Regions from separate parts of the Bacillus sp. L381 genome, predicted to be linked through region 1. Evidence: riboswitches for the same ligand, from Rfam matches in the RefSeq annotation. Region 1 holds a riboswitch; the other holds the start of a gene.
The links. Region 1 has a riboswitch for glycine ahead of gcvT (glycine cleavage system aminomethyltransferase GcvT). Riboswitches for the same ligand answer to the same signal wherever they lie in the genome.

Region 1 (11,076 bases):
AAAACGAAAGCGCTGGAAGAACATGAGAGAAACGGGACCATGTCCACATGAATAAGGTTGCAACCTGGCGACAGGATTTGATAACAAAAAATGAAAAAGTAAGGGGAGTACAAACATGGGTATGAAAAAGAAATTAAGCTTGGGCGTTGCCTCAGCCGCACTCGGTTTAGCATTAGTAGGAGGAGGCACATGGGCCGCATTTAATGATGTGAAGTCCACGGACGCCACATTTGCGTCAGGAACGCTTGATTTATCGGCTAAAGAACAATCAGCCAATGTCAATTTGTCAAACTTAAAACCAGGAGACAAATTGACAAAAGATTTTGAATTCAGAAACAACGGTTCACTTGCCATTAAAGAAGTGCTGATGGCTTTGAATTTTACTGACTTCAAAGGAGCAAAGAAAGGAAACGAATCTGCGGAGGATTTCCTCAGCCAGTTTGAAATTACGGTTCTGACAGTCGGCAAAGAAGGGGGCAACGGCTATCCTAAAAATATCATTTTGAAGGCGGCCAGCCTGAAAGACTTATACTTAATGTCTGCAAAGCAGGATAAAGCTGCTGCCGAAGCGATCAGCAAGCACATTGATCCGAAGTTCTTGAGTGAGAGCGGAAAAGTCAATGTAGCAACCATTAACGGCAAAACAGCGCCTGAGTATGACGGGGTTCCGAAAACGCCTGTAGATTATGATCAAGTGCGGATGGAAATCCGATTTAAAAATGATACCGCAAAAGACGCAAACGGTCTGAGTGTCCAAAATAAATTCCAGGGCAATGCGATTTCTCTTCAATTCTCATTTGAAGCAACGCAATGGAACGGATTGACCATTACGAAAGATCATACGGATAAAGACGGTTACGTGAAGGAAAATGAAAAGGCTCATAGTGAGGATAAAAACTGATCCGAATGCCGGACAGATAAAAGAGGAGTTGTGCACATATGGCGGCACTACTCCTCTTTTTGCGCTTTTCTCCATTTTTGATATTCTAAAAATTCACGAAATTGTTTTTTTGATACCCCGGATGTCATCGCATCACGAACTAATTTCTCCCATTCACTATCTAATTGACCATCGTATTCGGTTTCATGTTTTTCATCAAGTAAAGTATGAACCGAGACGTCCAGAACAGCGGAGACTTTTTCTAGAAATTGAATGGAGGGGTTCGTCTGTAAATTTCGTTCTATTGAGCTTAAATAAGACTTCGCTACCCCAGCTTTTTCAGCTAGTTCTGATAGTGAGTAGCCTTTTTCTTTTCGGTATTGTTTAATACGCTGGCCAATCAATGTCATCACCTTCCTTGTGATATTATAGCACATTCAGAAAGGATTTACGGTATGACTTCTGGCGGCCTGGATATGTTGAGAAGACTTTTTATGCGAATGCAGGTATTTGCGTATCTCTTCTAGGCTGATATTTGCTTTTTGGGCTTCTAATATCAGTTCAACCCATTCCTTATCTAATTGCGAAAACTCTGTTTTTGCATTTTTCATGCATTTTCTCCTCCTAAAATACTTGTTTATGTATTTCAGCCAATCCGGCCATGACCTTATCTTTATTTCATGTCTGGAAGTGATTCATCGCATGCGAAACGCCAGAAATTTTTTCTGTATACCTTTATTATAATATAGAATTTCTAAAAAAAACGGGAAAGCTGTCGAATGGATAACGCTTATCCAGAAAAATTACTTTGCAGGAAAAATAAACCGCCGTTCTCGATCTGAATGTGAATTTTCGGCTGATATAAGGCTTTCAGCGCTTGTTTTTCCAATTGGTATTCCTCAGGCTTTTCCTCTGTCTGCTCATAAAACTGATCGAGAAGCCTGAGGTCCTTCTTCCATCTGGCGATCGCATTGTCAGCCCAGTCTGACGGCTCTTTGGCGGCAGCGTTTTTCAAATAATGCTCCATCCTTTTAATCCCGCTTTCCGGCTTAATCATCGGCGATATGGTAAAGCAATAGTCTGATATTTGTGATGTCAGCGGAAGCGGTGCAAGCTTCTGCTGAAATCCTTCTATAATTGTTCCAGATACAAGATGCAGGCCTAAAGACAAAAGTCTGTCTTTTTTCATGTCGGATTGGTATGAAATCACTACATTTAATCCAAGCCAGGGCTGAAGCGGGACTCTGGCTCCGGCTGATACAATTTTCTCATATATTCTTGTAAATCTCCCATTTTGTTTAACTGCTTGAAAGATTTGAAAGAGCCGCGGGGCTCCGAAGTAAATAAATTCGCCGTCCATATCATCCGGAGCCGTTTCTTTATCAGTGATGAAAGTGATCTTCATCGGATTCGGTTCTCCGCCCGTTTTTTCACGCCAATGCCAATAAAACGGCCGGTTCATAATTTGTTTGTCCATCTCAACCGTCAATTGAACCGTCATAAAACCCGGCCCGTGTTCAGTAATCGGGCAGTGGTTCGCTTCAAAAAAGCGCAGTAAAAATTGGTGAACCTCCTGCTGTCTCATGTCGCGCTTCCTCCTTTAGATTAAGAGCCTTTTTTTCTGGCTTGCTTTTCCGTACCGTACGATAGAAAAGAGGTAAGATTGTCCATTTTGATTCGCATTTCTTCCTCTGTCAGCGAGTGGCATAAAATATCATGTAAATGGTCTTCAAAATTGTTCACTTTGATTTTTGTTAAAATGTCATCTAATTCTCCGACGACATTTTCGAATAAATGAATTTTGTCATACAGAAGTTTTAAGATATGCTCTTCTACCGTATGTTTTGTCGCCATGTTGTAAATGTGGACATCTCTTTCCTGACCGAGTCTGTGTATCCTTCCGATTCTTTGTTCAAGCCGCATCGGATTCCACGGGAGATCATAGTTGATAATATGATTACAGAATTGCAGGTTGATCCCTTCGCCGCCGGCTTCCGTAGCGATCAGCACTTGCACTTTCCCCCGGAAGAGATCCTTCATCCAGTCTTTTTTTCCGCGCTTAAATCCGCCTCTGAACGGAACAGAGCTTATGCCGTTCTGCTGAAGAAACCATTGCAGGTAAATCTGTGTCGCCCGGTACTCAGTAAAAATAATGACCTTGTCATTAATCTTTTGGATCAAGTCAACAACTTGGATCGCTTTTGAATTTTGCGTGACTTGATTGATGCGGTCCATTAAATTCGCAATCGTCTGTTCATCGAATGCGGGCGCTTTTTGCTCCTTTTGATCAAGCATTTTTTTAAGTGTCATATACACGGCTTCCCTGCTTGAACAGCACTCTCTTTGCAGCGTCATAATGGAAAATGCGCTTGTCGGCTTTTCCGTGCCGTTTTTCAGTGCGGCAATGTCATCGTAAAGCGCCTGTTCCGTCGGTGAAAAGGTGATCGGCACTGTTTCGACGTGGCGCTTCGTCCATGTAAGCCCTGTGTCGCTCCGTGTGTTGCGGATCATTACCTTATTGACGAGCTCTTTCAAATGCTCATGAGCGTCAATTCCGTCCTTTTGATTGAACGTTTCTTGAAACCCGCTTTCATTTCCTAAGTGGCCGGGCTTTAACAGTGACACCAAATTAAAAATTTCTTCGATCCGGTTTTGGATCGGGGTTGCCGTCAGAAGCAGGCAGTATTTCTTCACAAGACTTCTCGCAAATTCATAATTTTTCGTTTTGCTGTTTTTGAGCTTGTGCGCCTCGTCAATAATGACGAGATCATACGGAATAGAAAGCACAATCTCCTTGTGAGGTGAGCGTTTGGCCGTATCAATAGAAGAAACGACAATATCGCACTGCTCCCACACATAGCTTTTCTTCTGTTCAACAGCCGGTATTAAAAACTTCTCCTGAAGCTCTTTCACCCATTGGGAAACGAGTGATGCCGGCACAAGAATCAGAATTTTTTTGGCCAGCCCGCGAATCATGTATTCTTTTAAAATCAGGCCCGCTTCCACCGTTTTTCCGAGCCCCACTTCATCAGCCAAAATCGCCTTGCCGTTCATTTTTTCAACGACTTTCTGGGCAACTTCAAGCTGATGGGGAAGCGGAGTGAAATCGGGCAGGTATAAAGGAGCCCTCAACCCTTCAAATTCAGGAATGGCGAGAGTCTGCTGGACTTCAGCCGACAGTTTGTACAACTCCCAATTTGACCAGGGACCGTCCGTTTTCAGCCGCTCAGAAAACTCTCCCGGCCAGTTTGCATCAAATATGATCTCTGCTGTCATATGTAACAAAACCGCCTTTCTTTTAAAAAACTGATTTATCATAATTTTTGTTGCCGGACGTAAGTGAGGGTGGTAGGATATAAGTAATGATTTCACCCAAGATATTGCTTTAGTATGTCCATAACAATTGGTAAATATGAGCGAATGACAGTAAGGGGAGAGACTCGGAAGAAAGATGTGCATCCGGGCGCCGAAGGAGCAAACTGCGGAGTGAATCTCTCAGGCAAAAGAACTCTTGCTCGACGCAACTCTGGAGAGTGTCTGCGAGCAGAAAAGGCAGACCACCAAAGGGGACGTCTTTATGAAGTTTTCATAAAGTAAACTTTCAGGTGCCGGGACAGAGAAACCTTCATTTTCATGAGGTGTTTCTCTGTCCTTTTTTATATGTCTTTACAATGCGCCAATGACTGAAGGGGGAAGATGATGCTGAAACGAACACCGCTTTATGACGTATATAAAGAATACGGCGGAAAAACGATTGATTTTGGAGGATGGGAGCTGCCTGTTCAATTTTCTTCTATTAAAGAGGAGCATGAAGCCGTCCGCACAAAAGCGGGCCTGTTTGATGTGTCCCATATGGGAGAAGTCGAAGTATCCGGTCAAGACGCCCTGTCTTTTCTGCAAAAAATGATGACAAATGACGTTGCCGACTTAAAGCCGAAAAGCGCGCTCTATACCGCCATGTGTTATCCCGACGGAGGCACGGTCGATGACTTGCTGATTTATCAGAAAAGCGAAACCTGCTATCTGCTCGTGATCAATGCGTCTAATATTGAAAAAGACATCGCTTGGCTGAAGGAACATGCAAAAGGGGACGTCACATTAACGAATCAGTCTGACGAGATTTCACTGCTTGCCGTTCAAGGGCCGAATGCTCAGGCGGTTCTTTCGAAGCTGACTGAATGTGATTTGGCTTCCTTAAAGCCGTTTACGTTTATTGATGGAGCGGACGTTGCCGGACGCCAAGTCCTGCTTTCAAGAACGGGATATACCGGTGAAGACGGGTTTGAGCTTTATTGCCGCAACGAAGACGCGGTTCATCTTTTTAAGGAGATTCTTGCAGCGGGAGAGAATGAAGGACTCGTTCCGTGCGGTCTCGGCGCCCGTGATACGCTGAGATTTGAAGCAAAGCTTGCTTTATACGGTCAGGAATTGACGAAAGACATTACGCCGATCGAAGCCGGAATCGGATTTGCCGTAAAGCACAAGAAAGATTCCGATTTTTTCGGGAAGTCTGTATTGAGTGAACAGAAAGAAAAAGGAGCTCCGCGTAAGCTGGTCGGGCTTGAGATGATTGAAAAAGGGATTCCGAGACACGGATACGCCGTGAAAAAAGACGGTGTTGCAATCGGTGAAGTCACGACAGGCACACAATCTCCGACTTTAAAGAAAAATATCGGCCTTGCCTTAATCAAAACGGAATTCAGTGAAATCGGAACGGAAGTAGAAGTGGAAATCCGCAAAAAAACGGTAAAAGCGAAGATTGTCCGCACACCGTTTTATAAACGTCCAAAACAGAGCTGAAAAAGGAGAGTCATATGAAGCATCGATATTTGCCCGCGACAGAACAGGATAAAAAAGAAATGCTGAAAGCCATCGGCGCAGAAACAATTGATGAACTGTTTGCCGATATCCCGGAAGATGTGAGGTTTCAGAAAGACTACCAAATTAAAAAAGCAAAATCAGAAACAGAGCTGACGAGAGAGCTGACAAAGCTTGCAGCGAAAAATAAGGACGCTGTTACATATGCATCTTTTCTGGGCGCAGGTGTGTACGATCACTATCAGCCGGTTATCGTCGACCATGTGATTTCCCGGTCAGAGTTTTACACGGCATATACGCCTTACCAGCCTGAAATTTCACAAGGAGAGCTGCAGGCGATTTTTGAATTTCAAACGATGATCTGTGAATTAACGGGGATGGATATCGCAAACTCCTCCATGTACGACGGGGGAACGGCGTTGGCGGAAGCGGCGATGCTTGCGTCGGGCCATACGAAAAAGAAAAAAATCGTCATTTCCGCGGCCGTTCATCCGGAATCACGGGATGTCCTGAAAACATACGCAAAAGGCCAATATATTGAGGTTGTAGAGGTGCCCGCGAAAAACGGCGTCACAGACCTTGAAGCATTAGAGCATGCAGTTTGTGATGAAACGGCCGCCGTGATCGTCCAGTATCCGAACTTCTTCGGACAAATTGAGCCGTTAAAGGACATTGAGCCGCTTGCACATAAAGGAAACAGCCAGCTGATTGTTTCTTCAAATCCGCTCGCACTCGGTATTTTGACACCGCCTGGGGCATACGGAGCTGATATCGTCGTCGGGGACGCGCAGCCTTTCGGTATACCTGCGGCGTTCGGCGGCCCGCACTGCGGCTATTTTGCAGTAACGAAAAAACTGATGAGGAAGGTGCCGGGCCGTCTTGTCGGCCAAACGGAGGATGAAAACGGGCGAAGAGGGTTTGTTCTCACCCTTCAGGCGCGCGAGCAGCATATCAGAAGAGACAAAGCCACCTCCAACATTTGCTCAAACCAGGCGCTGAACGCTTTAGCGGCCTCAGTTGCGATGACGGCGCTCGGAAAAAATGGCGTCAAAGACATAGCCCGCCAAAATATACTGAAAGCTGATTACGCGAGACGCCAAGCGGAAAAAGCCGGCTTGCACATAGCGTTTGACGGCCCGATGTTTAATGAGTTTGCAGTCAGGCTGAATGAGCCTGTCAAAGAAGCAAACCGCAGGCTCTTACAACAAGGCATAATCGGCGGATATGATTTAGGCCTGGCGTATCCGGAACTGAAGCAGCATATGCTCATTGCCGTCACAGAGCTGAGAACAAAAGAAGAGATCGATTCGCTTATTGCGGGATTGGGGGATCAACATGAATAATCAAGATCAGGCGCTTATTTTTGAAATGTCCCGCGAAGGGCGTGTCGGTTACAGCCTTCCGGAGCTTGATGTACCGGAAACGGAGCTTGAAAGCCTTCTTCCGGGTGATTATATCCGCAATGAAGACGCAAAGCTTCCGGAAGTATCAGAGCTTGATATTATGCGGCATTATACCGCACTTTCAAAGAGAAACCACGGGGTTGATTCAGGTTTTTATCCGCTCGGCTCCTGTACGATGAAATACAATCCGAAATTAAATGAAAAGATTGCCCGGTTCCCAGGCTTCTCTGCTATTCACCCGCTTCAGGACGAGGACACGGTTCAGGGAGCGCTTGAGCTTTTATACGATTTAAGCGGACACTTGGAGGAAATTACGGGTATGGACGAGGTGACGCTGCAGCCTGCGGCGGGCGCTCACGGCGAATGGACAGGCCTGATGATGATCCGCGCTTATCATGAAGCGCGGGGAGACTTCGGACGGACGAAGGTGATTGTTCCCGATTCAGCCCATGGGACGAATCCGGCATCCGCCACGGTCGCCGGATTTGAAACGATTACCGTCAAGTCAAATGAACACGGGCTGGTTGACATTGAAGATTTGAAAAGAGCGGTAAATGAAGAAACAGCGGCGCTGATGCTGACGAATCCGAACACCCTCGGCTTATTTGAGGAAAACATTACAGAAATGGCTGATATCGTCCATCAGGCCGGCGGAAAGCTTTATTATGACGGAGCGAATTTAAACGCCGTTTTAAGTAAAGCAAGACCGGGAGATATGGGATTTGACGTCGTTCATCTTAATCTGCATAAAACATTTACCGGGCCGCACGGCGGAGGAGGACCAGGCTCAGGCCCGGTCGGAGTAAAGAAAGAATTCATTCCGTACCTGCCGAAACCCGTCCTCACGAAAAAAGAGGGCCGTTTGACTTTTGACTATGACCGTCCGCAATCGATCGGGCGCGTAAAGCCTTATTACGGAAACTTCGGCATTAACGTCAGAGCCTACACGTATATCCGCTCCATGGGGCCTGACGGCTTAAAAGCTGTGACCGAAAATGCGGTTTTAAATGCAAATTATATGATGAGAAGACTCGCGCCTTATTATGATCTGCCGTATGACCGTCATTGCAAGCATGAATTTGTGTTATCGGGAAGAAGACAGAAAAAGCTCGGCGTAAGAACGCTTGATATTGCCAAACGGCTTTTAGATTTCGGCTATCATCCGCCGACTGTGTATTTCCCTCTCAATGTGGAAGAAAGCATCATGATCGAACCGACGGAAACGGAATCGAAGGAAACGCTTGATGCCTTTATAGATGCCATGATTCAAATTGCGCGGGAAGCGGAGGAATCACCTGAAACCGTTCAGGAGGCGCCGCATACCACGGTTGTCAAAAGAATGGATGAAACCAAGGCCGCAAGAAAGCCGGTTTTAAAATACGAACATACATCTGCCGGCAGCCGCTGACGGGTGTAAAAAAAGAGCTTCCGTATAAAACGGACAGCTCTTTTTTATTATTGGTTCTTTGCTTTAATTTTTCCGCCCCATTTTTTAAATCCGCCTTTCAGGTTGTAAATATCCTTGCAGCCGTGTTTGCGGAGCGTCTGTGCCGCGCGTCCGCTGCGGACATTGTTTTGGCAGTACAGGTAAACGGGTTTATCAGGACGGATTTCGCTTTTGCGCTGTTTCAGCTGTGACAGCGGAATGTTGCGCGCGCCGAGAATATGGCCGCCTTCAAATTCATTCGGCTCACGGACGTCAATCAGCTGCGCTTTTCTGTAGCCCGCGCGGAATTCCTCTTCCGTAAGTGTTTTCATTAAACGCTGCTGGTAAAAATACGACACGATCATATAAACGATAAACGCCGCAACAATAATTAAAGCAATCATATTAGACAATGCGATTCTACTCCTTTAGCTTATAAAATCAAAAACCCTGCTTGTGAAAACAAGGCTTACCGGACGTTTTGGGACAAATACTATTATAGTAAAGCATGAAGCGATTGTCATCCTTAATGAAACGAAATATTTTTCATTTTCACGTCAGTTTGTTAAACTGATTTTATTAAAACGATAAAGAAGGGTTCAGTGTATGGAAAAAGAAACATGGCGGTTTATTGACTCAGGGAATGAAAGCCCGGCATTTAACATGGCGCTGGATGAAGCGCTTTTATATTGGCACAGCCAAAAAAAAATTCCTCCGGTGATCCGTTTTTACGGCTGGAATCCGGCAACGCTGTCTGTCGGGTATTTTCAAAATATTAAGAAGGAAATTAACTTTGACGCAGTACATAAACACGGCCTCGGGTTTGTCAGAAGACCGACAGGCGGACGGGGTGTTCTTCATGATAAAGAATTGACATACAGCGTAATCGTTTCAGAGGATCATCCGGAAATGCCGGCCACGGTGACAGAGGCGTACCGGGTGATTTCAGAAGGCATTCTGCAGGGATTCAGAAACCTTGGGCTTGATGCCTACTTTGCGATTCCGCGTACGGAAAAGGAAAAAGAAAGCCTGAAAAATCCGCGCTCGTCCGTCTGCTTTGATGCGCCTTCGTGGTATGAGCTGGTCGTCGAAGGGCGGAAAGTGGCGGGAAGCGCGCAGACACGTCAAAAAGGCGTTATTCTTCAGCACGGCTCCATCCTGCTTGACATTGATGAGGATAAGCTGTTTGATCTGTTTTTATATCCGAGCGACAGAGTCCGTGAGCGCATGCAGCGGAATTTCAAAAACAAAGCGGTAGCCATCAACGCTTTAGCGCAAAAACCGGTAACGATGGATGAAGCCAGAGTCGCTTTTAAAGCCGGTTTTGAGGAAGGCCTGAACATTCATCTTGAGCCTTACACACTCACGCCTGAAGAGCTTGCGTTTGTCAATGAGCTGGCCGAGACGAAATACGCGTCTGACGAATGGAATTATAAGCGCTGATTAAGGCTTGACAGACCGGAAGCATCCTTGTTTTTTCATGACCGTTAGTGTAAACTTGTAATGGTTTATAAAGTTAAGGTGCTTTTTGGGAGGGGTACGATGACAACACCAAGTATGGAAGATTATATTGAACAGATTTATATGCTGATAGAAGAAAAAGGATATGCGCGGGTTTCTGATATCGCGGAAGCTTTGGCAGTCCATCCCTCCTCTGTAACGAAAATGGTTCAAAAACTAGATAAAGACGAGTACTTGATTTATGAAAAATATCGCGGGCTCGTATTGACGTCAAAAGGCAAAAAGATCGGCAAACGCCTCGTATACAGACACGAATTGCTTGAGCAGTTTTTAAGAATCATTGGTGTTGATGAAGAGAAGATTTACAATGATGTAGAAGGAATCGAACATCATCTGAGCTGGAACAGCATTGACCGCATCGGCGATCTCGTTCAGTATTTTGAAGATGACGAAATCCGGAAAAAAGAATTGAAATCCGTACAGAAAAAAACCGAAAATCCCGGTGAATAAAGGGCAGCCCGAAATAGGGCGCCCTTTTTTTAATGTCTTCATTCTTTGGTCTATTTCACCAAGCCGTTTCTTAAAATAATAATACACCTTGGATGGAAGGGAGAGGGCGCGTATGCAGATTGACGGCGTATTTTCGGGCGGGGGGATAAAAGGGGTGGCGCTTGCCGGCGCGTATGAAGCGCTTGAAGAAAAGGGCTATTGTTTTGAAAGACTCGCCGGAACAAGCGCCGGCGCGATTATTGCCGCATTTATCGCTGCGGGCTACACGAGCAGAGAGGTTCATTCCATCATAGATGAGGTGGACGGAAGACAATTGCTTGATCAGAGGTACTCCTTCCTCCCGCTGAATATCCTGCAGTGGGTGTCGATATATTGGCGCCTCGGATTATACAAAGGCGATACGCTGGAAAAATGGATTGCGGATAAATTAAAAGCAAAGGGCATCATCGCGTTCGGCGATATGAAAAAAGGATCGCTCCGTCTGATCGCTTCAGATTTGACGAACGGAACGATGATCGTGCTTCCTGACGACCTTCCCCGCTACGGATTAAATCCGGAGATGTTCCCGGTTGCCAGAG
Region 2 (11,076 bases), 1.4 Mb from region 1:
ATTGGGTCAAGTGATGGGGGGGATGAGTATGGGAATCGCATTTGGAGGAAGAGAAACCTTTGTTTTTGATCCATATGGAAGAGTATTAAATCCTCAACTTAGAACATACAGACCCCTTCACTATGGAGAGCAGCCTGAATATATCATTGAATTTGTTGAAACCCCGCATGTTATTGCGCCTTATGGAGCGCGCGGCGGCGGGGAACATGGACTGTTGGGGATGCCGGCAGCATTAGGAAATTGCCTTTCTGCCGCATTAGGTGTCCAATTGAATCAGCTTCCTCTTATTCCTGAACGATTATGGAGGACACAAGAGGGGTGGAAAGATGATACCGTTTGATTTTGAATATTTTAAACCGAAGACAATTCAAGAAACAATCAATCTATTTCACTCCCTTGCGGCCCAAAAGAAAACACCGTTGTATTATTCCGGCGGTACAGAAATTATAACGTTAGGAAGGCTGAATCTCATCTATACGGATGCAGTGATAGATATAAACGCACTTCCGGGATTTCATACCATTGGTTTTTATGAAAATAATCTAGTGATCGGAGCGGGTGTGTCATTAACGAAAGTGGAGGAAGAAAATCCATTCCCGTTATTAAGTAAAACAGTAAGTGAAATTGCGGATCGGACGACTCGAAATAAAATCAGCCTGGGCGGAAATATTTGCGGGGGCATCTATTACCGTGAGGCAGTCTTGCCGTTGTTAATTTCCGATAGTGTGGCAGGGGTTGCAGGGAGAATAGGGCTTCATTATCATCCTATAAATAAAATATTTAACAGGGAAATACAGCTGCAAAAAGGAGATTTTTTATTTCATATCGTTATAGACCGGACGTATACAGACTTGCCATTTGTCAGTATAAAAAGAAGACAGCAGTGGAATGTCGGATATCCATTGGTGACAGTTTGTGCACTGAAAAAAGATGAAAAGATTAGAATGGCCTTTAGCGGCGTATGTCCATTTCCTTTTCGTTCTGTTGAAATGGAGGCTATGTTTAACGATAAAAGCTGCTCATTAGAAGATAGGGTACGCAGGTCTTTACAGTATCTTCCGAAACCTATTCTTGATGACGCAGAAGGCTCAAGTGACTATCGAATATTTGTTTTACAGCATACAATCTTAGATGCCTTACATGAATTAGAAGGAGGTCCACATGTCTGATCCTATTACATTGAAAGTAAATGGCCAGGAAAGACAGATTACTGTCAGACCGGCCGATACTTTGTTATATGCCCTTCGTCTTCGTCTTGGATTAACTGGTTCAAAGCCGGGCTGTTTAAATGGTGATTGCGGCGCCTGTACGGTATTAATGGATGGGATACCGATGAAATCTTGTTTAATGCTTGCGGCAGAAGGTGAAGGAAGGGAAATTACGACAATTGAAGGACTCATCAATACGCCGATTCAAAAGGCCTTTGTTGAAAAATTTGCGTTTCAATGCGGTTATTGTACGCCGGGTTTTCTAATGAATTGTCATGCTTTAGTGAATACTGAGCCAAATGCAAGTGATGAAACGATAAAAAATTGGCTGGAGTCCAATATTTGCAGATGTACTGGTTATAAGGAGATTGAAGAAGCGGTTAAATCTGTTTTAAATAAAGTGGAAGGGACTCGTTAGCCGGTATGACTGTTACGGAAAAGCGTAAAAAAGAGCCCAGAGAATCACCTCTGGACCCTGAAAATTTCTCACTTCATATACCGATACTCCCGCAGTTTCTCCAAAATAGCCACTTCCTTCAGCAGCTCCTCGCCAACATTCGTTTCTTTTACTTTCTTCCGCTCCAGCTCTTTGTCGACTAAGCGTTTCACTGTTAAGACGTCGGTTCCGGTGCTCAGTACTTCGGCCTTTGAGTTAAAGTGTTTATGAGCGACGAGCTGCATGCCGTAAGAGTTGTACAAGAGCGTGTAGCCGGCGATGCCTGTTGTGGATTGGTAGGCTTTAGAGAAGCCTCCGTCGATGACGATCATTTTTCCGTTTGCCTTGATCGGATCTTCGCCTTCGATTTCTTTTACCGGTGTATGGCCGTTGATGATATGGCCGTGATCCGGGTTGAGACCGAACTCTTTCAGGATGTTTCGGCAGGCTGCCTCGTCTTCGCGCAAATAGTAATACGGGTTTTTCTTTTCTTTATGCGTTTCTTTCTCTTTAATGAAATACCGCTCAAAGGTCGTCATGGCGCGTTTTCCGAAGAGGGAGGAGTATTCGCCTGTCCATAAATACCAGACCATGTCTGTCGCCAGATCATCGGTTTCTTCCGGGTGGGCGAAGGCATTCCGTAAGAACCGTTCAAATACATCGAGCAGCTCACGGCCCGCATAGGCTTTATCCTCAATCATCATCGTTTCCATGCTGCCGTTTTCGTCGACAGGAATACAGCCGTGAATCAATAGGTTGCCGTTGTATTTTAAGTAAAGGCTGCCTTTTTTCATCATAAAGTTCATATGGCGGCCCAGCTTTTCGGAATGCTGAACAGAGAACAGCAGCTTGTCCATGACTTCCGCTTCTTCCTCTAATAGCTCATCCGGCTGTTTTGGATTAACCGTCGCAAAGCAGGTGTTTTCCAGTTGATATGTTTTTCCGTTTAGCGTGATTTCATTTCGGTCATAATCAATCTTTTCCAGTAACAGCCGTTCCTCCATATTAAAGTTTGGCCGTCTCTTGATAATCGGGCTCTCAAGCTTGAATTGGATCATCGCGATCGCCTGATGAATTTTTGTGATTTGCTTAATTTCATCTTCCGGTCTGTTTTCATCCGCTTTCGGGCGGAAAGACGGGTTATCATCATAATATTTTTCGGCCAGGTTCAAGAGCGGTCTCAGGTTGATGCCGTAGACGTCTTCAATAATATCCAGGTTGTCATAGCGGGCACAGATGCGGATAATATTGGCCAGACATACTTTCGAGCCGGAATAGGCGCCTATCCAGAGAACATCATGATTCCCCCATTGAATATCCACTGAATGATAGTTGATCAGTTCTTCCATAATTTTATCAGGCTGGGGTCCGCGGTCGTAAATATCGCCGACAACATGCAGATGGTCGACCACCAATCGCTGCGTGCTGTATGCAAGACCGGTGATCAGCTTATCGGCTTGGCCGAGCGCAATGATCTGTTCTATGATTTCGGAATAATATTGTTCCTTGTTGGCGGCTTGTTCTGTTTTGTACAGCAGCTCTTCAGAAATATAAGCAAATTGGGCAGGCAGAGCCTTTCGCAATTTGGAGCGGGTGTATTTGGAAGAGCAATAAGAAACGAGCTTAATCATTCGATGAATCGTTTCTTCATACCAATCGTTTAATGCTTCTTTCGAATCAAAGTCATGTTTGATTAATTTGAGTTTGTCTTCCGGATAATAGACCAATGCTGCCAGTTCATCAATTTCTCTATCGTAAATGACACCGCTGAAAATATCGCGGATCTTCTCTTTTACTCTTCCTGAACCGTTCCGCAGCACGTGCTGAAATGCCTGATACTCCCCGTGCAAATCACTGACGAAATGCTCGGTTCCTTTCGGCAGGTTCAGTATCGCTTTCAGATTAATGATTTCTGTGACCACTTTTTCTTCACAATCGTATTTTTGTGCGAGCAGATCTAAATATTTCGTTTCCAATCTCGTCCATCCCCTTTTTATTTACGAGCATTTACATGATAAGGTGAATTTAAAAGTATGACATTATGAGTAAATCATTAGACCTTATATGATAGTACCGCATAACGCCTTTTTGAGACAATCAAAACGAGGGCAAGGGGCGCCGAGATGGCGGAGAGAAAGCTTAAGCAAACCGCGGAGAAGGTTTCTTTAACATGAATCGGGACACCGATTGCAGCTTAGGAAGCACCACGGCTTTGGTCATGGAATTGATTTTCTTCTATCACAGGATTGTCTCGTTTTCAGAAATGAGATGAATGAAACAGATAGTTTTCAAGGGCCTTGAAATGGCGGCGTTTGGATTGCTTTGAAGCAGATTCTGGAGAGACCGCGGAATTTCGCGGTGCCGAAGGGTTCACGATAGTATTTGGCGTGCTGATAATTTCAGCGCATGTTTATGCGAAAAAAATAACAGCACCTTCAAATTTGATGGAGAGGTGCTGTTTTGTAATTTGAATGCCTAGATGAACATTCGATGCATGAACAGTTGTTTTTGCTTACTTTAATATTCTCCTTTAATGACAAAAAACGAGCCCCGAATGGTTCCGGCTAATTTAGACTTTTGCCTGGCAAACTTAAACTTCCCTTCTAACTCCTTCGGCACTTCCATCCCCTCAGAAAGCTTAAAACCAACAGCACGCTTCTTAGGGTCATCAACCGTATACATGACGTTGACCTCAAGACCATCCTCATAAAAGACGTAGGCCATTTTGATATTTTCCACTTGGAAACGCGACGTTTCTAAAGGTTTGGCCGCAAACTCAATATCACGTTCTTCTTTCAAAATTCGGTTTACATACTCAAGGGTCTCTTGGCTTTCGCCGGCTGGTACCACCGTAAATTCATGCTTGTATTTGTTCATTAAGTAACGGGCTTCATTAGCACGTAAACCAGCAAGCGCTTCTGCCACAGGTGAAGACTCTAAACCAACAGCAGACACATTTTTAAAATCAACGATATATGACAATGCCATCTCTCCTTTTACTCTTTATTTCCTAACAACAGGAATCCACATTTCACCAAATACTAAGCCGTTTCGCTGCCCCATCTCAACCGTTGCATTCGGCCCGCCGACATAAGCAAAATTCTTTGCTTCCGGCAAGATCTGACCAAAGGCAATGCCGGTAAGCTTATTGCTCAATTCATCGGCCGTCTTCCCTTCCCCTTTCACAACCAGGTATTCCCCCTTAGGAAATTGGATGACTCTGGTTTCTCCTGTCACTGACGCCTCTTCCTCTGTCATCACGCCGGCATAATGCATCATCCTGTTGTTTACCGCTTCGTTCACGGCAAAAATATAGTCATTTGCGGCAATGGCTTTCAACGTGTCAAGCCTTCCATCTTGTTTGACGGCTTCCCAAAAGTCAGCCTTTTCCTTGTTTATGCCGGCATAGTCTGTGTAATCGCTTTTAAGCTCAGTTCCAATACCAAAAACGGTAAAGCCGTCTTTTTCTTCCAGAGCGTAATTTTCCATATTCAAAACCTTCCTCTTTTTAAAATAATCAAATGATTTGTCTTTTCAATTGATGCGTTTATAATAACCTTAAATCATGTCAAAAAATGATACTGTTTAGGAGGTCCCGATGAAAAAAGTTGAACGGATTAATATTATCATGCGGTATATCAACAACCGCGCCCACTTTACAATTTCTGAAATCATGCGGGAATTTCACATCTCTCGTTCGACAGCTATTAGAGATATCAGAGAAATTGAAGCCATGGGGATGCCGCTTGTTGCTGAAGTTGGAAGGAGCGGGGGTTATTTTGTCATGAACCACTCTGTCCTGCCCACTGTTCGCTTTACCGATAATGAGATTAAAGCTCTGTTTATTGCTTTTATGGCCACAAGAAATCAACAGCTCCCTTATCTAAAGAGCCGTCAATCTTTAGCTGAAAAATTACTGGGCCTTATCTCAGAAAGCCAGCAAGAGACCCTGGTCTTTTTAAATCAAATCTTGCTTTTTGAAGGGACAAACCCCCATAATCCCGACCTGCTTGAGCTTTCAGATCTCCCCCATCCCATGTTAGAAAAACTCATCCAGCTCCTTCTTTCGGATAGCTATTTATTGATTACCATCAAAGAAGAGAAGGTAATAAAGTCTTATCCAATCTGCCTCTTGCACCTTTATCATGAAAAAGGCCTTTGGCTGATTGAAGGCTTTGATGTAAAGGATGAGAAGAGGAGGATTTTTCCTGCGGACAATCTTACCAATGTCAAACCATACTCTGCGAAAAAAAGAATAAGCAAGAAAAAGATTTTAGAGAAACTAAGTAAGCAGGAAGAAGTAATCAACCTTGTCCTTGAACTTGGTCCAAAGGCGATTGCCCAATTCAAAAAATATCATCCTTTAAAAATGTCAATTTCCTATACGAATCCTTATCAATCCACAGCCATTCTAGAGACTTATATCAATGTTAGTAATCCCGAAGAATTGACCGAAATAACAAATTGGCTGCTTTTCCTGGGTAAGGATATCAAGGTCAGGGAAGTACCGAAAGAAGTCTTAGAAGGTTTACAAGAGAGATTAAGCTTATTCTGTCCATAAGCAGTGCCGGTTAAACCCCGGTATTTTTCGAAAAGGATTCCGTAATAGAGGTTGATTTGTGTGGAAATATTGTAAGTAAGACCATTGACAAACCACTAGACTCCTATTAAAATAAAAAGTTAGCTGATAGGTATTTTCTATCAGAAACTCAATACGTAGCAGGCTATGATTGCTGTGGGTCGCACTACAGCAGGAGCGGCTTCTGGAGAGACCGCGGATTTTCCGCGGCGCCGAAGGGTTCACAATCTCAGGCAAAAGGACAGAAGAGTACCGAATATGTATTTGTCATGCTGTTGATTGTCAGTGGCGCAAATATAATTTGATATTCTTATGACCATGAGATTGGAGGGCATCCAATCTCTTTTTTTATTGGCTTTATTTTCTCGTCGTTCATAAAAAAGTAAGGAGGAGTCAGATGTGGAACAGCGAGAGCTAAAGAGGGACTTATCGAATCGGCATGTGCAGCTTATCGCCATTGGCGGCACGATCGGCACCGGATTGTTTTTAGGGTCCGGTAAGGCGATTCAGCTGGCGGGTCCTTCTATCATCTTTGCGTATTTTATTGTAGGTATTGCGCTTTTTTTCGTTATGCGGGCGCTGGGAGAACTGCTGTTATCTAAAGCGGGGTACCAATCATTAACGGATATTGCCGAGGCGTATTTAGGGCCGCGGGCAGCATTTGTCACCGGCTGGACCTATTGGTTTTGCTGGATTATGACGGCTATGGCGGATGTGATCGCCGTCGGTGTGTATGTGAAATATTGGTTTGATATTCCGCAGTGGATTCCTGCACTGATCTGTTTGCTCATTTTATTGGGGCTTAATCTGTTAACGGTCAAGATTTTTGGAGAATTGGAGTTTTGGTTCGCTTTAATTAAGGTGATCACGATCCTCGCGTTAATCGTCATCGGGGTGATTCTGCTTGTGATTGGGTTCAAAACGCATACTGGAACGGTTTCAGCAGCGAATCTGTGGGCTCACGGCGGCTTGTTTCCAAATGGATTTTCAGGCTTTTTGCTTTCGTTCCAGATGGTAATCTTCGCCTATGTCGGTGTGGAATTAGTCGGTGTGTCGGCAGCGGAAACTTCAAATCCGAAAAAAAACATTCCGTCTGCGATCAATAAAATTCCTTTGCGGATTTTATTTTTCTACGTCGGGGCATTGATTATCCTCTTATGTATTAATCCTTGGACGCAGCTGAATGCGGCGGAAAGTCCTTTTGTGAAGACCTTCAGCTTAGTCGGCATTCCGCTGGCCGCGGGAATCATTAATTTCGTCGTATTAACGTCAGCCGCTTCTGCTTGTAACAGCGGAATGTTTTCAACAAGCCGGATTTTGTATAACTTAAGCAAAACGAAACAGGCGCCGGCAAGTTTCGAGAAGCTGAATAAAAATCATGTGCCGAGCCGCGCGTTATGGGTGTCGGTCATTGTCCTGTCAGCAGGGGCACTTTTAAGCAAATTGATTCCGGAAGAAGCGTTTGGCATCGTGACAACCATCAGCGCGATTTGTTTCATTTGGGTGTGGGGTGTGATTCTTGTCTGTCATATCAGATATAGGAAAACCCGGCCGGACTTACACGCGGCATCAACATTCAAAGCGCCGTTCGCGCCGTTTATCAATTACGTTGTTCTGGCGATGTTTGCGGTCATTCTGGTTATTATGCTGTTTGCGGATGCGACTCGCCCGGCTTTGCTGCTGACGCCGCTGTGGTTTATTGGATTATTTATTTTATATTGGATGAGAAAAAACAGGACAACAAGAACATGATGAGTCAAATCAAATCTCTTGAAAAGACGGTGTACTGGATGCAGTATGCCGTCTTTATTTTTAATTAACCGTTTCCTTTTATAGGCATATGTTTAATGTAGAGATGAGAACGAGAGGAATGGAGTCATGGAAAACAATTCGTACATGAATGGACAATCGCCATATCCCGCTTATGCTGAGCCCTATCTATTAAGACAATACGAGACACAGCCGGGCAGAAGAGGACACTATGAAATGATATTTCATTGGAACCATTTAGATTGGGATTTTCCGAATGATGAGATGAAAAAAGAATTTTACAAAAAGGAATATTGGAAAAAGTGTATGCCGGCCGGCATTAAAATGGATCGACAGGGGCATTATTATGTGTCGGTTCCCCGCTGGGCTCACGGTGTTCCGGCTACCTTGAACAAGATTGTGATAAAAGACGGGAAGCCGTTATTAGAGGCCTTTCCAAGCTGGGAGTGGAATCGGGCTGGAAACCCGGCTGTTCTTCAGTCCGTCTTGGGGTATGAGATTGATGAATACAATCGGATGTGGATTCTTGACCAAGGGAAAATTGCCTATGAAACGTCACCGGAGGGCTCACAGAAGCTTGTGATCATTGATTTAGACCGCAATCAGCTGATCGATTCAATTCAGATTCCGAATGAGATTGCCAATTACCGTACGTCTTTCTTAAATGATGTTGTCGTTGACAATAAAAATGGGTTTGCCTATATCACGGATTCGGGTAATGGCTGGCCGGACCATCCTCTTGATGGGGGAATCATTGTGTTTAATATAAGAACAAGGACTTTCCGGCGCGTGCTTGACCGGCACTTCAGCACACAGGACTTTCCGGGATTTCATTTTGAGATTGATACCCGGCCGGTGTTTACAAACAAGCCGATAAAGATTGGGGCGGATGGAATCGCACTGTCCGGAGAACGGACGGTTCTTTACTATTGTCAGGTCACGGGACGGAATTTATATGCGATTGATACATCTCTCCTGCAGGATTTTCAGACGCCTCTGGAAGTGATTTCGAGGTCCGTTCGGGCGGTGGGAAGCAAGGGCACGACGACTGATGGTATGCATGCTGATCATCAGGGAAATGTTTTTTACACCATGCTTGAGGGGAAAGGCATCGGCATTTACCAGCCTGAAGATAACAGCTTTCATCAGTTCGTCTCGGATGACAGAATGCTTTGGGTCGACGGGGTGGCTTTCGATCAAAAAGGGGCGATCATTTTTAACAGCAATCGGCTGCATCAAATGTTTGATGAGTCACGGCAGGATATTAACTGGTCCTATCCGTACAATTTGATCGTATGGAAAGCGTTTGTCGGTCATGATGTGAAGTCCTATTTATATGGACTGTAACATAAAAAAGCGCCATACTGCGGTTTCAGCAGCATAGCGCCTTTGGGAACTAGTTCCGGATCAAATAATCAAATGCGCCTAAAGCGGCGGTTGCACCTGATCCCATTGAGATAATGATTTGGTTGTACGGGCCGTCTGTGCAGTCCCCTGCGGCGAATAGGCCGGGAACGCTTGTCGCGCCGCTCTTGTCGACGATGATTTCGCCGATGCGGTTGCGTTCGACAGTTTCGTCTAACCATTCTGTGTTTGGCACGAGACCGATTTGGACGAATACACCTTGGAGTTCAACGTGTTTTTCTTCGCCTGTTTCACGGTCAATATATGTGATGCCGTTTACGTTTTGGTCGCCTGTGATTTCTTTTGTTTGTGCATTTTTGTGTACAGTCACGTTTGGCAGGCTGTAGAGACGTTTTTGCAGAACTTCGTCTGCTTTCAGTTCAGGCGCGAACTCCAGCACAGTCACGTGATTGACGATACCTGCAAGGTCAATCGCCGCTTCGATTCCGGAGTTTCCGCCACCGATAACCGCTACGTCTTTGCCTTCAAACAATGGTCCGTCACAGTGCGGGCAGTAAGCGACACCTTTGTTTTTGAACTCTTGCTCACCAGGTACGTTGACATTGCGCCAGCGGGCACCTGTTGACAGGATCACTGTTTTACTTTTCAGGACAGCGCCGTTTTCGAGTTCAAGTTCGAAGAGGTCTTTTTTCTCAAGGCGTTTCGCACGCTGCAGATTCATGACGTCAATATCATAATCTTTCACATGCTCTTCAAGGCTTGCAGCAAGCTTCGGTCCTTCAGTCGCTTTGACGCTGATGAAGTTTTCGATGCTCATGGTGTCGAGTACCTGACCGCCGAAGCGTTCAGCGACGACACCTGTGCGGATGCCTTTACGTGCTGTGTAGATGGCCGCGCTTGCGCCGGCCGGTCCGCCGCCGACAACAAGAACGTCAAACGGCTCTTTGTCAGCAAACTCAGATGCATCTGCGCCGCTGCCCAATTTCGCGAGAATCTCTTCAAGGGTCATACGGCCGCTGCCGAAAGATTCACCGTTTAAGAAAACAGTCGGAACAGCCATGATATTTTTGCTTTCAACTTCTTCTTTGAATGCCGCGCCGTCAATCATTGTATGTGTGATATTCGGGTTAAGCACGCTCATCATGTTTAATGCTTGGACGACATCAGGGCAGTTGTGGCACGTCAGGCTGATATAAGACTCAAAACGGTATTCTCCGCTGATGTTCTTAATCTGGTCAATGACCTTTTGATCAGCCTTAGGCGCTCTGCCGCTGACTTGAAGCAATGCGAGCACTAATGAAGTAAATTCGTGGCCGAGAGGAACACCGGCGAATGTAACGCCTGTGTCTTCTCCTGCACGATTAACGCTGAAGCTTGGTGTTCTGTATAATTCAGCTTGTTCAACCGAAATTTTAGATGACATGGAAGCCAGCTCGTCAACGAGAGCCAGCATGTCCTTAGACGTGTCATCGTCACCCGCGCTTACTTTGAGAACGATGTCGTTCTCAATTAGCTGCATATATTGATTTAATTGTGCTTTGATATTTGCATCAAGTACCAATTGAATGCACTCCTTAGATTTTACCTACCAGATCAAGGCTAGGTGTAAGTGTTTCGCCGCCTTCTTCCCATTTAGCCGGGCAGACTTCACCTGGGTTTTGACGAACGTATTGAGCTGCTTTTACTTTATTTACAAGGTTGCTTGCGTCACGGCCGAT

Region 2: another riboswitch for glycine. It lies ahead of QRX25_RS19270 (amino acid permease); the one in region 1 lies ahead of gcvT (glycine cleavage system aminomethyltransferase GcvT).

The regions. Positions count from the first base shown of each region.
Region 1 covers NZ_CP127224.1:2,346,789-2,357,864, reverse strand. Annotated here, with positions in the region: gene sipW (signal peptidase I SipW) at 1-51, shown strand, start outside; gene tasA (biofilm matrix protein TasA) at 116-901, shown strand; gene sinR (transcriptional regulator SinR) at 949-1,284, opposite strand; gene sinI (anti-repressor SinI) at 1,318-1,491, opposite strand; gene QRX25_RS11920 (YqhG family protein) at 1,671-2,465, opposite strand; gene QRX25_RS11915 (DEAD/DEAH box helicase) at 2,486-4,156, opposite strand; glycine riboswitch at 4,301-4,401, shown strand; gene gcvT (glycine cleavage system aminomethyltransferase GcvT) at 4,580-5,680, shown strand; gene gcvPA (aminomethyl-transferring glycine dehydrogenase subunit GcvPA) at 5,695-7,041, shown strand; gene gcvPB (aminomethyl-transferring glycine dehydrogenase subunit GcvPB) at 7,034-8,509, shown strand; gene QRX25_RS11895 (rhodanese-like domain-containing protein) at 8,557-8,940, opposite strand; gene lipM (octanoyltransferase LipM) at 9,134-9,970, shown strand; gene mntR (transcriptional regulator MntR) at 10,070-10,498, shown strand; gene QRX25_RS11880 (patatin-like phospholipase family protein) at 10,611-11,076, shown strand, end outside.
Region 2 covers NZ_CP127224.1:3,760,449-3,771,524, reverse strand. Annotated here, with positions in the region: gene QRX25_RS19305 (xanthine dehydrogenase family protein molybdopterin-binding subunit) at 1-340, shown strand, start outside; gene QRX25_RS19300 (FAD binding domain-containing protein) at 327-1,169, shown strand; gene QRX25_RS19295 ((2Fe-2S)-binding protein) at 1,162-1,626, shown strand; gene fbp (fructose-1,6-bisphosphatase) at 1,695-3,620, opposite strand; gene QRX25_RS19285 (DUF8821 family protein) at 4,162-4,626, opposite strand; gene QRX25_RS19280 (GyrI-like domain-containing protein) at 4,648-5,133, opposite strand; gene QRX25_RS19275 (helix-turn-helix transcriptional regulator) at 5,243-6,205, shown strand; glycine riboswitch at 6,398-6,478, shown strand; gene QRX25_RS19270 (amino acid permease) at 6,623-7,975, shown strand; gene QRX25_RS19265 (L-dopachrome tautomerase-related protein) at 8,102-9,340, shown strand; gene ahpF (alkyl hydroperoxide reductase subunit F) at 9,390-10,919, opposite strand; gene ahpC (alkyl hydroperoxide reductase subunit C) at 10,933-11,076, opposite strand, start outside.